DNA from 4 places in the Paenibacillus sp. FSL P4-0176 genome. Region 3 is predicted to be linked to each of the others. Evidence: riboswitches for the same ligand, from Rfam matches in the RefSeq annotation. Region 3 holds a riboswitch; each other region holds the start of a gene.
What was found. A riboswitch is a leader RNA that binds a small molecule or an ion and turns the genes downstream of it on or off. The one in region 3 is predicted to bind thiamine pyrophosphate.
Positions count from the first base shown of each region.

Region 1: it holds a riboswitch for thiamine pyrophosphate, as region 3 does, so the genes downstream of both, tenA (thiaminase II) here and MKY95_RS02380 (ABC transporter substrate-binding protein) in region 3, are expected to answer to the same signal.
Region 2: it holds a riboswitch for thiamine pyrophosphate, as region 3 does, so the genes downstream of both, MKY95_RS18410 (thiamine phosphate synthase) here and MKY95_RS02380 (ABC transporter substrate-binding protein) in region 3, are expected to answer to the same signal.
Region 4: it holds a riboswitch for thiamine pyrophosphate, as region 3 does, so the genes downstream of both, thiC (phosphomethylpyrimidine synthase ThiC) here and MKY95_RS02380 (ABC transporter substrate-binding protein) in region 3, are expected to answer to the same signal.

Region 1 is NZ_CP150242.1:3,725,246-3,730,269, forward strand. It holds gene MKY95_RS16760 (endo-1,4-beta-xylanase) at 1-2,585, shown strand, start outside; TPP riboswitch at 2,792-2,889, shown strand; gene tenA (thiaminase II) at 3,003-3,665, shown strand; gene MKY95_RS16770 (spore coat protein) at 3,876-4,172, opposite strand; gene MKY95_RS16775 (hypothetical protein) at 4,184-4,384, opposite strand; gene MKY95_RS16780 (zinc-dependent alcohol dehydrogenase) at 4,416-5,024, opposite strand, start outside.
Region 2 is NZ_CP150242.1:4,086,757-4,091,780, reverse strand. It holds gene MKY95_RS18415 (ABC-F family ATP-binding cassette domain-containing protein) at 1-1,516, shown strand, start outside; TPP riboswitch at 1,592-1,701, shown strand; gene MKY95_RS18410 (thiamine phosphate synthase) at 1,928-2,590, shown strand; gene thiO (glycine oxidase ThiO) at 2,608-3,780, shown strand; gene thiS (sulfur carrier protein ThiS) at 3,777-3,980, shown strand; gene MKY95_RS18395 (thiazole synthase) at 3,983-4,750, shown strand; gene MKY95_RS18390 (ThiF family adenylyltransferase) at 4,747-5,024, shown strand, end outside.
Region 3 is NZ_CP150242.1:494,583-499,606, reverse strand. It holds gene MKY95_RS02395 (hypothetical protein) at 372-881, opposite strand; gene MKY95_RS02390 (VOC family protein) at 1,056-1,442, shown strand; gene MKY95_RS02385 (NAD(P)-dependent oxidoreductase) at 1,460-2,215, shown strand; TPP riboswitch at 2,359-2,471, shown strand; gene MKY95_RS02380 (ABC transporter substrate-binding protein) at 2,693-3,733, shown strand; gene MKY95_RS02375 (thiamine-binding protein) at 3,958-4,248, shown strand; gene MKY95_RS02370 (ABC transporter permease) at 4,248-5,006, shown strand.
Region 4 is NZ_CP150242.1:757,635-762,658, forward strand. It holds gene MKY95_RS03545 (Fe-Mn family superoxide dismutase) at 1-315, opposite strand, end outside; gene MKY95_RS03550 (alpha/beta hydrolase) at 472-1,497, opposite strand; gene MKY95_RS03555 (IclR family transcriptional regulator) at 1,857-2,600, shown strand; TPP riboswitch at 2,750-2,863, shown strand; gene thiC (phosphomethylpyrimidine synthase ThiC) at 3,281-5,024, shown strand, end outside.

The DNA of each region.
Region 1 (5,024 bases), 3.2 Mb from region 3:
CCAAAGCAGTTACGGAAGTGGAGGGAGGTCATTTGAGTACAAACTTTGAAGACGGTACACTTCAGGGGTGGACTCCACGTACAGGTAACGAAAGGCTGACAGTGACACAGCAGGAAGCACACGAAGGTCAGTCCAGTATGCTGGTCGCCAACCGTGAGCGTTCCTATCATGGACCGATGTTATCCATGAAGGATCTGCTTAAGCGTAACCAAGAGTACGAAATTGCGGCATATGTAAGACTTACTCAGGAGCCCACCACGGATCAAACATTACAGCTCACCACATATAAAAAAACAACTGCCGAAAGCTGGAACCCAATCGGTAGCGTGAAAATTGCCAAAGCAGAATGGAATACATGGCACAAAATCACCGGAAAATTTCAGTATAGCGATGATCCCACTGAATTGAATTTGTTCATCGAAACACCCTACATCTCTGAAGATAGCGTAGATACGTTATCGTTCTATGTGGATGATGTATCATTTACTCTGGCCGAGCAACTGGAGATTGAAGAAGGGATTCTGTCTCTGAAAGACCTGTATCAAGATGATTTCCCCATTGGTGCAGCGGTGTATCGCTGGCAGTTGGAAGGCGCATATGGACAACTGCTCACAAAGCACTTTAACAGCTTGACCGCAACCTACGAGATGAAACCGAAGTACATGTCTCCTTCCGAAGGTGTTTATGAGTTCGAGGCAGCCGATCAATATGTTCAGTTCGCCGAGGAGCATGGTATGGGCGTACGCGCACATGCGTTGTTGTGGCATATTGATGCAGCAGAGTGGATGTTCAAGGATCCTCAGGGTAACCCTGCGAGTCGAGAATTACTACTTGCCCGGATTCAGGATTACGTTGAAACCGTCATGACCCGATACAAAGGTAAGATCTATGCCTGGGATGTGGTAAACGAGGCGATTGCGGATAGCAATGGTGATGCCAACGGTTTACGTAAAAGTCCCTTTTATGAACTAATTGGTCCGGATTATATTGAGAAAACCTATGAATTCGCTCGTGCAGCCGATCCGAATGCCAAATTATATTACAACGAATACTTCACGGAAATCTCTGAGAAAAGAGAGCATATGTATCAGTTGGTCAAACGACTGAAAGAGAAAGGGCTCATCGATGGTGTGGGTTTGCAATCCCACTATAACCTGGAATCCCCGCCCATCAAGGAAATTGAAAAAACGATCAGCATGTTCGCCGAACTTGGATTGGATATTCAGATCACGGAACTGGATGTGGATAGCGGAATTCCATTTGGTGAAGAGATGTCCGATGAAGTTGCAGTAAAGCAGGCGTATCGATATAAGGAACTGTTGGATTTGTACAAAAAACACAAAGACCACATTTCTTCAGTTACCTTATGGGGACTCCAAGATGAGAAGTCTTACAACAACCAGGCTATGCTGTTTGATTCAGCCCTGAAGGCCAAAAAGGCATACTGGGGACTCGTGGATGAATCCAGTTTGCCTGTGTTGACGCAGAGAGCCGTCTCACTTTCGGGTAAACCGGATATCAAAAAACAGACACAAGATCCGCTCTGGAACAAAGCGGTGTCTACTCCACTGAAGGGTGACTCTTCGGGATCAGCCAGTTTCCGCACTTTATGGGATCATAGTAACCTGTATATCCTCGTGGATGTACAGGATGCAAAGGCAGATGTGAATGACAGAGTAGATATCTTTGTTGATCTCAATAATGGCAAGACCACTTCATATGAAGCAGATGACCGACACGTAATCATTAAGCGGTCGGGCAAAGCTGAGGGTGTGGAGCAGCGTTCATATCGTGTACGCGAGACAAAAGCCGGATATCAGGTTGAATTGTCCATTCCGTGGGGTGGTATCCAAGTCGGATCAGAATATGAAGCCGGATTGGATATCCGTGTGACTGATGGCGGTTCAAGTGGGACACAACCTTATAATCCACTGTACTGGAATGATAGAACACAATCTCAGGAACAGGATACAAGCAAATACGGCGTGATTCAACTCGCCCCTATGCCCAAATCTGCACAAGCTGTGCAAGGGATTGTTCAGATTGATGGGAAGAAAGACACATCATGGAATAAGGCTGCACCATTTGAAGTAAAACGGTTGAACCAGAGCGAAGGTGCAGAGGCAGTGGCTCGCGCAATGTGGTCAGGTGAGTATCTATACCTGCTGATCGACGTCACTGATCCAAACATCATTACAGATAGTATCAACCCATGGGATCAGGATTCGGTTGAGATTTTCCTGGACGAGAATCACCAGCGCACACCGTATTTTCAATATGATGATGCCCAGTTCAGAATCAGTGCAGACAATGTGGGAACCTTTGCAGGGGGTGCCTCACCTGGACGCCTTGTAAGTGCTGTGAAGAAAACAAATAAAGGATATCTCGTAGAAGCCAGAATTCATTTACAATCATTGACGCCCAAAGCAGGAAATGTTCTCGGTTTCGAGCTCCAAATTAACGACAACCAGGGCGGAGGTAAGCAGAGCGTAGCCAAGTGGAATGATACGACCAATGAGAGCTGGAGAAATACTTCCCAGTACGGAATACTCACTTTTGTCGGAAAGAACAAACTCGGGCATTAAACCATCGGCAGTAGTTGCAAGAATAGAAACCATCATAACAGTGGCTGAAACTCAACCATTGTTGTGATGGTTTTCATCGTTTACATCCGTCACCAAAGGTGATGAGGGGCGATACAATCTTCCTTGACTATATTTAACAGCCCTTGATATACTAAATGGATGTTATTTTATCTTTTATGGGAATAGGAAAGTAATCAACTACATACAACCGTTTGCGAGGGAGCCTTAACCGGCTGAGAGGGTGTTAAACCGACCTTACCTGATTTGGATAATGCCAACGTAGGGATGCAACGATGAAACACTGTACTTGGGTAGCTCATGCGAACCCCCTTGTTTTAGTGTATTTGTCTGCGAAACATCCATAGGATGTTTCGTTTTTTTGTTTTTAAATACGTACATTATGAATTGGAGGAACACATGTTGACTATTTCAGAGAGACTATATCAGGCAGCACAGCCTGTGTGGAAGGAATGTCTTGAGCATCCCTTTGTTAAAGGAATCGGAGATGGTTCCTTAACGGTTGAACAATTTCGTTATTATTTGCTGCAAGACTACTTGTACCTGTTCGATTATGCCCGCGTATTTGCACTAGGTATTGTCAAGTCGCACGACCCCAAATTGATGCAGTTTTTTAGTGAAAACGTAGATAACATCCTGAATGGTGAAATGAAAATTCATCGTTCTTATATGGAGCGATTAGGAATTACAGAGGATCATGTTTTCCAGGTAAAACCTGCCCTGAAAAATGCAGCCTATACTAACTATATGCTCTCTGTTTCCCATGCGGGTGGCATAGCAGAAGTACTTGTATCCATTCTGGCCTGCTCATGGAGCTATGCAGAGATTGGTCAAGTCCTTGCCCAAAAGCCAGGTGCAGCTGAGCATCCTTTTTACGGAGAGTGGATCACAGGATATGCTTCCTCTGAATACAACAGCAACAATCAATCCCTAGTGACGTTAACTGATAAGCTATTAGAAGGCTGTAGCGAGGGAACGTACCAACGGATGGAGGATATTTTCGTGATGTGCAGTCGCTTTGAGCTTGATTTTTGGGAAATGTCATGGAAGCTGGAGCCTTAAGTTCACTGTAGTCAATTAAAGTAGAGAGCAGCGGCCATAAACAGTCTCAGGATAGAAATAAGTAGAATACGTAAAGGAACGCTTGCAATAAGCGTGTTTCGTGACGATGCCAAAAAAAGGGCGGATAGTGTCCGCCTTTTTTCATTGTTGAAATTCTTGACACAGGGACATTTTGTTCTCTGAAGTCTCTGGCTAAAATCAAAAAGGGTGTCAGGACGGAATGTTCATAGCAGTCTGAATGTTTTTCAGATCGAGCTGAATTTGCTCTGCAATATGGTAAGGGTGGTATAAACCATGCTGCACCATGTAATTTGATATCTTTTCATGAGAATCTATGGCTTCATCGAGCTGTTTCATCAAAATTTGTTTGATTTCGGGGGTGGCACATTCGGTCACAGCCATGGCGTAGTTTCTGACACCGCTCTTGGCGTTCATCAAAAAATCCATTGCGATCACGTCATCGGTCAGCGTATTAAGACCAGTCATGTGTTCTAATATTGGGTTCATTTTTTTATCTCCTATACAGTCGCTTTAGACAGCACTCCACCGAGCTCCTGAAGCTGCTGTTGTGATAAGATCGCATCTTGTTGCAAAATTTGCTTGAGCTCCGGGTCGGTTACCAGAGCTTGCATGGTCTTGGATTTAGTCATACAAACCGTCTTGAACGCAGCTATTTCATGTACCTCGAGCATCTCATGCAAAGCGTATGTGGAATCCATTCAGATTGTCCTCCCATGTATCTATTCATATTTAAGGCTTTAAGATGACTTTAATGCAATCGTCCGTTTTTGTATCGAACACTTCATAGCCCCGTTTGGCCTCGCTGAGCGGAATGACGTGCGTAACAATGTCGCCAGGGTCCACTTTGCCAGACGTAACCAACTCGTACATGTATGGCATGTAGTGAATGACCGGAGCTTGTCCGGAACGGATATTCACGTTTCGCTGCATGATATCACCGAGCGGGAATCCGTTATAACGTCCGCCGTATACCCCAGTGACTTGAATGGTGCCACCTTTGCGAACAGCCTGAGATGCAATGATAAATGCGCTCATGGTGCCGCCTTGCAGTTTCATACCGCTGGCTAGAAATTCAAGATCGCTCATCTTGCCGTCCATTCCTACCGCATCAATGACAACATCGGCGCCGCCTTTGGTCATTTCCTTGAGAGTGTTCCCAATATTCTTATCCTGTTCGAAGTTTACTATTTCCACATTGTTTGTTCGCTTCGCATGCTTTAAGCGGTAATCGACATAGTCGACGGCTATGACCCGCTTAGCTCCTTTCAGCCAGCAGAACTTCTGGGCTAGGAGTCCGACCGGGCCGCAGCCGAGCACAATGACCGTATCTCCATTTTT
Region 2 (5,024 bases), 3.6 Mb from region 3:
TTTTGGAGATCGCACGTTATTTAAAAATGTATCGTTTCGTTTACTTGCCGGAGAGCGTGTAGGACTTGTTGGTGCCAATGGTGTGGGTAAATCCACATTAATGAACATCCTTACCGGTAAATTGCTTAAAGATAGTGGAAAAGTAGAATGGACACCTAAGGTACGTTATGGATATCTGGATCAGCACACAAAGCTTACCCCAGGCAAAACTATTCGTGACGTTCTTAAAGATGCATTCCTTCCGTTGCTTGAATTAGAAAAAGAAATGATGAATATAACGGACCAGATGGCAGATGCAGATCCAGATAAGCTGGAGCAGTTGCTGGAAGAGATGGGCGATATTCAGGAACAACTGGAACAGGGCGATTTTTATCTGATTGACGTAAAAGTGGAAGAGATGGCCAATGGTCTTGGTTTGTCCGCAATTGGTCTTGATCGGGATGTCGCAGCTCTAAGTGGTGGGCAACGTACCAAGGTGCTTCTTGCCAAGCTTCTGCTTGAGAAACCTACAGCCCTTTTGCTGGATGAGCCGACCAACTATCTGGATGTAGAGCACATTGAATGGTTGTCACGTTACCTGAAGGACTACCCTCATGCGTTTCTTTTAATCTCCCATGACACGGAATTCATGAATGAAGTCGTAAATGTCATTTATCATTTGGAATTTGCCAAATTAACGAGATATGCAGCGAACTATGACAAGTTCCTCGAGATGGCTGATATGAATAAAGCCCAGCATATTGATGCGTACGAGAAGCAGCAAGAGTACATCAAGAAGCAGGAAGATTTCATTCAGCGTAACAAGGCACGTGCTTCAACTTCAGGTCGAGCGAAGAGCCGGGAGAAACAGCTGGACAGAATTGAACGTATTGATCGTCCAGATGAAGCGGCCAAACCAACGTTCAAATTCAAGGATGCCCGTGCGAGTAGCAAAACGGTCTTTGAGGGCATTGATTTTGAAATTGGATATACGTATCCTTTGCTGCCTAAGATGACAATGACAATTGAACGTGGTGAGAAAATTGCCATCGTAGGTTGTAATGGTGTGGGTAAATCGACGCTGCTGAAAACCATCTTGGGCAAAATATCTCCACTCAGTGGAAAGACCTTTTTGGGAGATTATCTCGAAACGGCCTATTTTGAGCAGGAAGTTCGTGCTGGAAATATCACGCCGATTGAGGATGTCTGGAATGAGTTTTCACATTTGACCCAGAATGAGGTCCGGGGTCATCTCGCTCGCTGCGGGTTGAAAAATGAGCACATTACCCGTCCGCTTAACATGCTGAGTGGTGGAGAGCAAGCCAAGGTTCGTCTATGCAAACTCTTGATGCGTGAAAGCAACTGGATTCTATTCGATGAGCCGACGAACCATTTGGATGTCACAGCTAAAGCTGAGTTACAGCGTGCCTTGCAAGAATTCAAGGGAACGGTGTTGCTGGTATCTCATGAACCTGATTTCTACGAGGGTTGGGTTACCAAAACATGGAATGTTGAAGAATGGTCTGAGAAAAACTAGACAATTCAAGCAACGCTTAATAGAAATGAACGGTGACAAAAAAATCCTTCTATGGTAACATAGGCTACAACTTCATATGAACACTAGGGGGGCCACACGATGTGGCTGAGATGGAAGAATGCGATTCCGGACCCTTTGCACCTGATCTGGATCATACCAGCGTAGGGAAGTGGCGAGCGCGTTTCAGTGGATGACGTGAGCAAACGGCAATTCGGAAGGATTTCAACCGTCTGCTTAACGAATTGAAACATGCAGTTGCGTGTATAACGTTATGGCTATAAGGTCTATAGCTTTATTGCACGAAATGAACTGTATGTATCAGTCAGTCATCTGGTCCTATAATTAATACGCAGCCACTCCCCTACGGGAGTGGCTTTTTTGTGTTTTCATAGCATTCACACATGGAAGGGGATGAACAGTACGGTAAGTTCTCATGAACATGTTCACGAATCATTTGAATTGCATGTTGTATCTACGGGTGTAGGGAATCAAGCATCTTTTGTAAAAGCTGCAAAGGACGTTTGGCCATGGGTGGACTACATCCATATACGAGAGAAACAATTCTCGTGGCAAGACAAGATCGGTTGGGCTGAAAGTCTGCGTAGCGTTGGCGTTCCGTCTTGTCGCATCGTTATCAATGGTTCAGAACTGCCACCACAGAATGACATCTATGGCGGTGTACATTGGGGGCAAGAGGCTATACGTAACTACAACCCTGCTGTTATAAGCAATGTCCAGCGAATTCGTCTGGGTGTATCTGTTCATTCAATCGATGAGGCAAAAATCGCTGAAGAACGGGGAGCTGATTACCTTTTCTTCGGGCATGTCTACTCAACCAACAGTAAGCCTGATCTTGAACCAAGAGGATTTTATGCTCTGGCTGAAGTGTGCTCTGGTGTCTCCATTCCTGTCATGGCAATTGGGGGCATCGAACCGGGAAACATTCACGCTATTCGCTCTGCAGGCGCACAGGGAGTCGCTGTGATCTCGAATGTATGGGCGAGCGATTCCCCGGATCGGGCTGCTGCATTATTAAGGCAGGCTATCGTTGCTACAGAAAGTTTGAGCCGCTGAATCAAGGAGATGAGAGGATGAAAAAGATCATTACTGATAGACCGGATAAGATTCATGCAGAAACGATTATTGTAGGTGGAGGCGTTGTTGGTTGTGCCATTGCGTATGAGCTTGCTTCCCGTGGACAGGATGTGATGTTGCTGGAGCGTTCGGCGATTGCGGGAGGCACTTCTTGTGCGGCGGCTGGAATGCTGGCGGCAGATAGTGAGGATTTTGCTCATCCTTTGATGGCTAAGCTCGCCAGACAGAGTAGACAGTTACTTCATGAGCAACAGGTGCTAATGGCTACACTAAGTGAGGCAGAGACTGGTCTGCAACGCCAGGGATTCCTAACTCCTTTTCGTTCATACAGTGAATTAAGTAGTTATAAGGACAATCGGAAGTCTGCGTTGTCTGCTTCTGCTGATGAGGTGTGGTGGGATCGTTCCGTTGTGCAACAGGAGGCATCATGGCTTAACAGAGATACGTATGGAGCCTACTACAGACCTTATGAGAGTGAGATTCTTCCAGTCCATCTAACGAAGGCATATGCTGAATCCGCTCAAGCATTGGGAGCGGGGGTCATTGAGGACATACAGGATATACGTGTGCAAGCAAACGAACACGGCGTGCAGGGGATCACCACATCGATCGGTGAGATGAAATGCAAACATGTCATTATAGCGGCTGGATTACAGAGTGAAGAGTTGATGAGACATGTGAATCTGAGCTTGCCTGTGTGGTCTGTAAAAGGTGAAATAGCCGCCGTTCAGTTCTCAAATGAACATGCAGGGTACAGACCTGACAGAACGGTGTATGCAGAGGATATCTATATTGTTCCCAAAGCCAATGGAGAGGTTTGGCTCGGGGCAACCAGTCTGCCAGGCAGAACGGATTTAAACGTTTCTGTACAGGGTGTTCAGAAGCTATTAACAGCGGCTACCCACTGGGTGCCTGGGATGAAAGAGGCACAATTTTTGCGGGCGTGGGCAGGCGTAAGGCCGGCAACTCCGGATGGTCTACCTTATATAGGTGCTTGCGAAAGTGTTCCCGGGCTGTTTGCCGCCTTTGGACATTACCGTAACGGTATTTTGCTCAGTGCGATAACAGGCAGACTAATCGCTGAATTGCTCGCGGGCAAAAGCTCAGAAGAGCTCGGAATTGAGGCGCTGAGCCCTGAGCGATTGAACAGAAAGGGAGTGGTGCAGTGAATATCATCGTTAATGGTCAACGGATGGAGATTGAAGACAGATTGAATCGTGTGGATAAATTACTCCAATCTTTTGATTTGCAAGTCAAGACTGTAGTTGTAGAGCTGAATAAGCATATTTTAACCCGCGAGTACCATGAAACGACGGCATTAAGAGAAGGCGATCGAATTGAGATTGTACATTTTGTAGGAGGCGGTTGATGATGTTGAACATTGGTAAATATACGTTTGAGTCCAGATTGTTGCTCGGAACAGGCAAGTTTTCCGATCTGGAAGTGCAAAGTCAGGCTGTGGAAGCATCTGAAACGGAAGTTTTAACCTTTGCTGTTCGTCGTCTGAATCTGGAGGAACGTAATCAGAAGCATTTCCTGGATACGTTGGATTTGGACAAATACACACTTCTTCCGAATACGGCGGGGGCTTCCAATGCGGAAGAGGCGGTGCGGATTGCTGAGCTTGCGCGGGCTTCAGGACTTTGTGATATGATAAAAGTCGAAGTCATCGGAGATGGAATGACGTTACTCCCAGATCCGATTGAAACGTACAAGGCTTGCGAAATTTTGCTTGAAAAGGGATTCACGGTATTGCCTTATATTTCGGATGATGTCATTCTAGCCAAAAGGCTGCAATTGCTTGGCGTACATGCTGTAATGCCTGGCGCTTCTCCCATCGGAGCTGGCAGAGGCATCATCAATCCCTATAACCTTGAGATCATCATTGAGCAGGCCGTTGTTCCTGTAATTGTAGATGCAGGATTGCGCTCCCCAAAAGATGCTGCTTATGCGATGGAACTTGGTGCCGATGGCGTATTGTTAAATACAGCCGTATCCGGATCAGGGGATCCAGTGAGCATGGCTAAAGCGATGCGATTGGGGGTAGAAGCGGGTAGATTGGCATATGAGGCAGGCATGATTCCCGTAAAGCGTTATGCAGCAGCCAGTAGTCCGGTGGAAGGAATGGTTCATACATGACAGATCAAATAACATCTTCCGAGCAGGCCGATCGTTATTCCAGACAGGAACGGTACGCGCCACTTGGCAAGGAAGGCCAGGCCAGATTAAAGGGCAGCAGAGTTTTAATTGTAGGCGCTGGCGCACTCGGAACAGGAATTGCAGAAACGTTAGTTCGTTCAGGAGTCGGACACTTAACGATTGTGGATCGTGATTATGTGGAGTGGAGTAACCTGCAGCGGCAGCAATTATATGTAGAACAGGACGCGATGGAGCGGATACCGAAGGCAATGGC
Region 3 (5,024 bases):
CGAGATGTCTACTGTCATGACCTGACGGTGGACATCTTTTTGTAGCATTATTCTGTTCTAACGAACCTAGCACACGCTATCCCCCTCCATTTCCGCATGTTTGAAATCTAACGAATCCTAGAGACGTTATTATAGATAATTAGCTTCAATTAAATGTCTCGTTGGAGGTTTTTTGCATAATAACACCGCTGAGATTCGTTAGGTTTTCATTCCCTTAGAAACTCGCCTAATAAGGTGTCCTCGATTCGTTAGCGCTGTAATATGGCGGCAAGTACCCTATCTTTGCCTCTCTCATCTCCTTTCATTAAAGGTGAGAATAATATCTATTCATTTGCACAAGATTGCCCAGGAAATACTTATGGTCAACCAAATCACACACTTTTATTAACGACAGGCAATACAGGCCCGTTATCCTTGATGAATTTACCGAATACATATCGGACGAGTGGTCCCAGAACGATCAACTGATATGGAAGCGCAAGGCTGAAGTTACGAGCAATGGTATGGAGATACGTACGGAGTACGGATGACCCACTTAATTGATCAGCGAGATAAGCCGAGATCATTCCATACATGGACATGATCAGAACCATGCCAATCACCATAAAAAATGACATAACGAGCACACCCAAAATCTTGTTGGACTTGTCGAAGAGCAATGAGAATGCAATCTTTCTCGCCACAGGGCCAACTATGAAAGACTCCACCAGAAACGCGATGACAAAACATAATATGAATTGAAGCAGTATCTCAATCGGGGACATCTTGCCGAGTAACCCACTGTGCCATAGATTGAAGAACATCATGACCAAGACCATTCCTGTACACATCATTAATCCGAAAATAATTTGTTCCCTCTTGCTTGTTGGCAATTCTCTCATCCTCTCTGTTTACCTTCGTAATTATAGAGATGAGGAAACCCTCCACATAAGTGAACATTCTGTGAACAGTTATGGTTTTTCCAAATTAAAATTGGATTTGACAACCATGTAGTACAGCTCTATGATATCCCTTAAAATGGTAGAAACATTCACTACATAAGGAGGTTTTTGATTGTGAGTTTTCAAAAGCGCATTGACCACGTCGGCATTGCCGTGCGTGATCTGGAGACCACGCTGCGTTTCTATACGGAGATTGTTGGTCTTGAATTGAAAGACCGGGTAACCCATACTAACGGCGTCATTCAGCTCGCCTTTCTCGGCTTCAATGGAAGTAACGAGACTGAGATTGAGCTAATTCAAGGATACAGCGACAAGCTGCCTTCCGAAGGTACGGTGCACCATTTTGCGATCCACGTGGATGATCTTGATTCTGAGTACAAACGCATTCAATCCACCGAAGCCGAATTTATCGATGGAGAGATTATTACACTGCCTAACGGTTACCGCTATTTCTTCATCTATGGACCTGAAAAGGAATGGATTGAGTTCTTCCAGCGCTAAGAAATGGAGCTGATTTCATGAACATTTTAATTACCGGCGCAGCCGGAAAAATTGGACGTGACTTGTCCCAACACTTGTCAGAGACATTTCACCTGCGACTAACGGATTTGAATATCGACAGACTGCATACGTATCAAGGGACAGGCCATGAGATCATGACACTGGATGTGACAGACCCCGAAGCCTGTCAGCATGCTTGCGAAGGCATGGATGTGGTTGTACATCTGGCGGGAGATCCTTCCCCGCATGCCGGATTTTATGAATCGTTGTTGGACATCAATATCAAAGGCACATTTAATGTATTCCGTGCAGCCAAGGACCAAGGTGTACGAAGAGTCATTCTGGCAAGCAGTGCACAGACGATCGAGGGGTATCCCATTGATGCTCAGGTCTATCCGGACATGCCGACACGCCCACGGAATTTGTACGGGGTTAGCAAATGTTTTGGAGAATCGCTCGCTTCCTATTTTGCGTATACCGAAGGTTTACAAAGTGTAGCAATACGTATAGGTGCATATGATGATTTTCAACCGGACGGACCCGTGCTGGAGGCAAGGGATATGAGCGCGTATATTAGTCCGGCTGACTTGTGTGATTTGATGTTCAAAGCAATTACAACTACCGATCTGGAACCCTTCACCATACTGCATGGGATCTCGAATAATCGGTTTAAACGATTAAATCTGGAAACCACTCAGAAACAGGTAGGTTATGACCCAAAATCCGATGCTTTTGCACTCAGTCAGATTGCCTTATATGATTCCCCACGATAATTATTGAAAATAACACATCCAAACAGGCTGTTATACATATGTATAACGGCCTGTTTATAACTTATACGTGTCCCTATCCAGTTCATGACTGGACAGGTCCTACCCTCTGGCCTATAATTACACCTAGTAATGCCCGTAACTTCATAGTTTCCCAGGGGAGTCGGAATTGGCCGGCTGAGAGTGTATCCCACCAAGATACTAACCCTTAGACCTGATCTGGATCATGCCAGCGTAGGAATCGGAGTATATCGAAATGGCACAGCCCTATGGCTGAACGCCACCTCTCTAACGCCTGCACGCGTCCCGGAATACGGGACGCTTTTTTAATGTTCTTTTATATAGCCAGAGAGCTAAAAAAAGTGACGTTATCCAGATCTCAACTGGTATAAATCTGTCGATTTATGCAAGATGATTGGATATGAAGCCAAGGAGTACCCCGTGCCAATCGGCCGGACATACCGAAGGAGAGAACCACAGATGAAATGGCGTAAAACGATGGGATTGTTGCTCTTATGCGTGCTTATGGTGACTGTAGCCGCATGTGGTGGCAAAGAAGCTGCCCCAGCTGGGCAGAACGGCAACACAAATACGGAAAGCAGCAACGAAGGTGACACTGCCGCCCTGAAAGATATTAAAGTGGTGCTCGACTGGACACCAAATACGAATCATACAGGCCTGTATGCAGCTGTAGATCAAGGTTTTTATAAAGCCGCAGGCTTGAACGTTGAGATTGTACAACCAGGTGCCGGTGGCGCAGATACAATGGTTGCCTCGAATGAAGTGCCTTTTGGCGTAAGTTATCAGGAGAGTGTAACTCAAGCCCGCACACAGGGTGTTCCATTGGTCTCCATCGCAGCAGTTATTCAGCATAATACATCTGGTTTCGCTGCTCCGGCGGATCGGAATATCAAGTCACCGAAAGATTTTGAAGGTAAAACCTATGGCGGTTGGGGTTCCCCAGTCGAAGAAGCCGTGATGCAATCCATTATGGAAGGCGACGGAGCCGATGTATCCAAAGTGAAAAACATTAACATGGGTGATGCCGACTTTTTCACCGCAGTGAAACGGGATATCGATTTCGCATGGATTTTCTACGCCTGGACAGGTATTGAAGCCGAACTGCGCGGAGAACCGATCGACATGTTATATGTGAAGGATTATTCAGATGCACTGGATTACTACACGCCTGTACTAGTAACAAACGAGCAGACGATCCAAAACGACCCTGAGTTGGTGAAAGCATTCCTGAAAGCCACTTCAGAAGGATATCAATACGCAATTGATCATCCCGAAGACGCAGCAAACATTCTGATCAAGGCCGTACCGGACTTGGATAAAGACTTGGTACTGGCAAGCCAGAAGTGGCTTAGTCCAAAATACACGGATGACGCCCCGCGTTGGGGTGAGCAAAAGCAGGAAGTGTGGCAGAACTACACCGACTGGATGTTTAGCAAAAAACTGCTGGATGAACAGATCGATGTGAGCAAGGCATATACGAACGAGTTTTTACCCCAATAAAATTTCTCATATAAAACGAACTTAATATTTACACGATGACGGAGAGGACAGAAATAACGTGAAAAAGCGAAGCGGTCGCCTTTATCACCGGATTTTCCCTTTAGAGAAAGGGAATCAAAAAAATCTGGGGATAACAGCGATTGGAAGGTTATTCTGTCATCGAAGTGGCAAGTGTAACAGTCATTAGTTCATTTTATTTATCACGAAAGGAGCCGTGATCTCTCATGGCAAGCACACTACTTAGTATTCAGGTTATCCCGAAAACGCCAAATGGCGAGAACTCTTATCCTTACGTTGATCGCGCCATTGAAGTTATTCAGCAATCCGGCCTGAAATATCAGGTGAACGCGCTCGACACCACGATGGAGGGGGAACTAGAGGAACTGCTGGAAGTTGTCCGTAAAATGCACGAGGTACTCGTGGAGGCTGGCAGCCCAAGCATCATCTCCCAGATCAAAATCGCCCATAGCCCTACCGGCTTCAGCATGGATACCCTGACGGAGAAGTATCGCTAATGCCTGCCTATTTCAAAAGTGTATGGCCGCCCATTGTGGCGGTTATTCTCTTTATAGCGATATGGCAGGGAGCCGTCTCCCTCTTCCATATTGAGAAATGGATGCTGCCTTCACCGTCCGACATCGCCCGCGAAGCGGCAACCCAGGCCGAACGGCTTGGCATGCACGCTTCCGCAACCATTCAGTTAACGCTGATTGGATTCGCCGCTGGAACAGCGGTTGGATTACTGATTGCGATGGTACTGCATTTGGTCCCTTTTCTCAAGTCAGCCCTGTACCCTTTACTTATTCTTAGTCAAAATATCCCAACCATCGCGCTCGCGCCGCTCCTGTTAATCTGGTTTGGATTCGGGCTGTTGCCCAAGCTGATTACGATCATCCTCGTCTGCTTCTTCCCTGTTGCAGTGGCGGCGATGGATGGCTTGACCCGTACTGACGCGGCGATGATGAACTATATGCGCATGGCTGGTGCGAAACGTCATCAGATTTTCTGGAAGCTGGAGCTTCCTCATGCTCTGCCATCCGTGTTCTCCGGTGTCAAAATCGCCGCTACCTATAGCGTGATGGGTGCCATCATTGCCGAATGGATTGGTGCAGACAAGGGTATTGGTTATTATATGATGTTGCAAAAGTCAGCCTATCGCACGGATCGCCTATTCGTGGCAATCATGATTATTGTCGCGCTCAGCTTGTTGCTCTTCTTGCTCATTGCCCTACTGGAGAAGCTGCTTGTGGGCTGGCGGCCACAGAAGCGATAGTAAAGATGTAATCTGTAT
Region 4 (5,024 bases), 260 kb from region 3:
CAGAAGAACATACAGCTGTTTGATGAACTCCCTCGATTGCTTACGAGCTGCCGCCACAAGTTGATCGATACAACGAACCATGTAGGGAGCAGGTGGATGGGTTGCGGGCAATAGTTGTTTTAAAAGCTGATTGGCTACTCGCTCACTGTTTGCAAAGGTAACCTCCCATTCCTCCAGTAGCTTGACGTATGGGGGCTCCAGATCAGGAACCAGGGCACGAATGACGAGTGTATGTTCTTTCTCCTGTTCTTTCCAGAAACGGATTTCCTCCAATGTCCGCAGAGGCAGCAGGTGACCATATCCATACCAGTTCATCTTTGTTGAACCTCCTTCAGATGAAATACATTGCATGCAGACCGTCTGTTCATGCGTCCCAAGAGTATATTCCGCGAGCTTGTTGTCCTATGAGTGCAAAAAAAAGAGCCCCTGAGGGCTCTGGAATCAACGAAAAGTTCGGTGATTGAAATTTGGTTATTCTCCATTATTCGTGTTTTGCACATCGTCACTGCTTGTTTTCGTTACATGACTCAGGAAAGTTGAGACACGGCGCAGATATTCCTTTGGATGCTCCCGGAAGATCAACTCATGATGCGCATCCTGGACAATCCATACATCGGAGTACGGATTGGTCTGGTTGGCGGCGAGTTGCTCCGCAATTGGATAAGGCGCCTTCTCGTCCTCTGTACCATGGATGAAGAAAATCGGGAACGGATAATCTTCCTTTTTCACTTCCTGGTATGGAATCTGTTGTAATCCGGTACCATTCAGAACAGGGAACAACAGTTTCATGATCTCCAGTGTAGGCTGACGCGGGAGATCGATCTGGTTGTGAATATTGTGGTACAGCGTATCTGGCTCCAGCAGGAACGCACTGTCCAGAATCATCGCATCTACTTCCTGCGTAATCAGTCCGGTTTGAAGCGCCGTACCGGCACCCATGGAGAAACCCCAGACAACCAGTTCCTGCGCACCGCGCTGCTTGGCGAACTGGATCGCACCGAGCAATTGCTGTGACTCAGCTTTGCCACCTGTGGCTACAGCTTTGTTCACCTGTGAGGCGAAGCCATAATCGAACATGACCACGTTAAACCCAAGTTGATGGGCATAGTGTGCCAGGTCATACATGGGTACCCATGTTTCTTCACGATTGGCACCATAGCCGTGACTGAAAATAATCGTTTTGCTTGCAGCATTGTCAGCAGGTATATACCATCCCTGCATCGTCCGGCTGCCATCTGCTGCCGGGAACGTGATGTCTTCGTACTTCATGTTCTTGGCCTGCATTGGATTGGAGAAGACCGGCGCTACAGTAGGATTGGATAATACCCATGCGATATAACCATGCAATGCGATAAAACAAAACAGTAGAAAAAATACAACGGAGAGCAGCAACGCTACGATAATATGTTTGAACCGAATCAGCCTCGGTGATAGGGAAGAGGGCAGATCGGACACTTTTGTTTGCAGCGGGGCTTCGCTCTGGGATGATTGATACATGAATGCCCCTCCTTTGAAGTTCAGTTGAAGATAACAACGACATGAAAAGAGAATTGCGTCGATTTCAGAGCCTGCTTCAGAGCGATATCTTAATGTAATATATCTTTATCGTATGTTCCAATATAGTCAAAGTCAATTGATTGAGGGCATTTGTTACGCAATTGTTATATAGTTCTTAAGATATATGGGTAACATTACCTTAGTGTGTAAATTACAGGGGATTAAGTCTTATAAAAAGGAAAAATTTTCAGGTTGTCCTATTTTGATTTTGGCTCTTTTTGGTTTACAGATGAGACCGTTTCTCATATAATTTATGTAACCAAGTTTCATGTGATGAAACATGAGGAGGGCATTATGCCATGGAAGATCGCAAGTTAACCGTCCGGGCTGTGGAACGGGCGCTGGATATATTATTATGTTTTACCACACGCAGTGATCTGGGACTCACCGAAATTGCCAGCCAGATTGGCCTGCACAAAAGTACAGTGCACCGTTTGATGGCTACGCTGGAGGATCGAGGGTTCGTGATCCGCGATGCAGCAACAGAGAAGTACCGACTTGGCATCCGAATCTGGGAGCTGTCAGCTCATATGTCCCGCAGTGATGATCCCGCTATTCTGCTGCTGCCTGCGATGGAGCGACTGAGAGATCGATTGGGGGAGACCGTGAGTCTGTACCTGCGTGATGGGAGTGAACGGATTCGTATTCAGGCGGTGCAAAGTGATCAGGCGATCCGCCGAGTTGCTCCCGTTGGTGTTAGACTCCCGCTGTCTGTGGGGGCTTCCAGCAAAGTCCTGATGGCGTTTGCCACGGACGAGGATCGTGAAGAACTGATGAACGGGCCGGAATGGCCGGTGTTTATTGATCCCGCGGTGTATTTAGCGCAGATGGGAGATATCCGGGATAACGGATATGCCACAAGTTACGAGGAACGTGAGCCGGGAGCTGCCGCGGTATCTGTACCGATTATGGATCGCAGAGGCAATATTGCAGCTGCCCTCTCGGTCTCAGGACCTGTCAGCCGACTTTCGCAGGAGACATTGCATGAATACGCACCTGTGTTGAAGGATGCTGCTACGCAAATGGGGCTCATGTTATCCTGATGTTGATGTAAGTTTTTTCTCCAATAGAGTTTGATCATTTGGAATATAAAGGTTGTTTTTATGTTCCGGTTGCGCTACTCTGTAATGGACGGCCCAGCGGGGCCAGCTTCATTGAATATGAACGGCGGCTTATGTAAGCTGCAACTAATTAACGTTACTGGGGGAGTCCGAATTGTCCGGACTGAGACGGAATCGCATGAGATTCCGGACCCTTTGCACCTGATCTGGATCATACCAGCGTAGGGAAGTAATCGGCGATATGACCACAACCACCACATGATGTGACCCTTGTAGGGCTCCGTTAAGGAGCTGCATAAAGGTGCATTATTGGTGATGGACATAAAAGTCGGTTCCTTCGGGGACCGGCTTTTTTATATACAGGGAACGGGCGATATAGCGCGGATTTTATGGGCTTCTTTTTCGATAACCTGCGGAAGTGGGCTTGGATGAGGAGGGAAGTCTTATAGATCGATGATCTGTGGCAGCCTCCGTCTGTTGTTAACTGTACATGAAAAGTGTCTCCCCTGGTCTGGTGTAGGATCGCTCTTTCTTCTCTGCATTGCGCATGATTTGGGACAGGTACGTAAGCGAGCTAATGATGAAACCAACCAAACAAGCGACGAACACTGAGGAGGAGACAAGTGAACATGAGTACAGGAAATCAAACGGGACAACAAGCGATGGAACAGGAACATAACGGTCAGCAGGTGGAAAAAGAAACAGGGGCGGCCGGACGGGTCCAGCCCTTTCCGGGCAGCCGCAAAGTCTACATTCAGGGCTCACGGCCGGACATTGCTGTACCGGAGCGTGAGATAGCCCTTCATGACACGAATACTCCCCAAGGGGTGGAGCATAACGAACCGTTGCGTGTCTACGATACGAGCGGCCCGATGACCGATCCCGCATTTCATGCGGATATCCGCGCAGGTTTGCCAGCCCTGCGCACCCGTTGGATCACAGAGCGTGGCGATGTTGAAGCTTATCAAGGCCGTACGGTTAAACCGGAGGATAACGGACTGAAGCCCGGAGGAAAGAGAGCTGGAGCCGAAGAGTACCCTGGATTACGAGGCAAACCGCTGCGAGCACAGACAGGACGCTGTGTGACTCAGATGCATTATGCGAGGCAGGGAGTCATTACGGCAGAGATGGAGTTCGCCGCTATTCGTGAAGGCGTGGAACCGGAATTTGTAAGACAGGAGCTGGCGAGTGGACGGGCCATTCTGCCATCCAACATCAATCACCCGGAGAGTGAGCCGATGTTGATTGGTCGTCATTTTCATGTGAAGATCAATGCCAACATAGGTAACTCTGCCGTATCTTCCTCCATTGAGGAAGAGGTCGAGAAGATGACTTGGGCAGTACGATGGGGATCAGATACCGTAATGGATCTGTCCACAGGCAAAAACATTCATACCACCCGGGAATGGATTATCCGTAATTCACCTGTGCCGATTGGTACGGTGCCGCTGTATCAGGCGCTGGAAAAGGTGAATGGCGAAGCGGAAGCGCTGACTTGGGAGTTGTACCGTGACACACTCATAGAGCAGGCAGAGCAGGGCGTGGACTACTTTACGATTCATGCAGGTGTATTGCTGCGTTATATCCCCATGACCGCCAAGCGAATGACAGGCATTGTGTCTCGGGGCGGTTCCATTATGGCAGCATGGTGTCTGGCGCATCATCAGGAGAATTTTTTGTATACCCATTTTGAAGAAATCTGCGAGATTATGAAAGGGTATGATGTAGCGTTTTCGCTGGGAGATGGACTTCGTCCAGGCAGTATCTACGATGCGAATGACGAAGCTCAGATGGCGGAACTGGCCACGCTTGGGGAACTGACGCAGATCGCATGGAAGCATGATGTGCAGGTGATGATCGAAGGCCCGGGTCATGTGCCGATGCATAAGATCAAGGAGAATGTGGACTTGCAGATGGAGATCTGTAAAGAAGCACCGTTCTACACACTTGGGCCGCTAACGACCGACATTGCGCCAGGATATGATCACATCACATCCGCCATTGGGGCAGCCATGATTGGCTGGTTCGGCACGTCGATGCTCTGTTATGTTACGCCAAAAGAACATTTGGGCCTGCCCAACAAGGATGATGTGCGGGAAGGGGTCATCGCCTACAAGATCGCGGCCCACGCCGCCGATCTGGCGAAGGGACATCCACGTGCCCAGCGCCGCGATGACGCATTGTCCAAAGCGCGGTTCGAGTTCCGTTGGCGTGACCAGTTCAACCTGTCACTGGACCCGGAACGTGCGCTATCCTACCATGATGAGACGCTGCCAGCAGAAGGGGCCAAAGAAGCTCATTTCTGCTCCATGTGCGGACCGAAGTTCTGTAGTATGCGCATCACGCAGGACATTCGTGCCTTTGCGGCGGACAAAGGATTGTCCGAGAATGAGGCTGTAGCTGCCG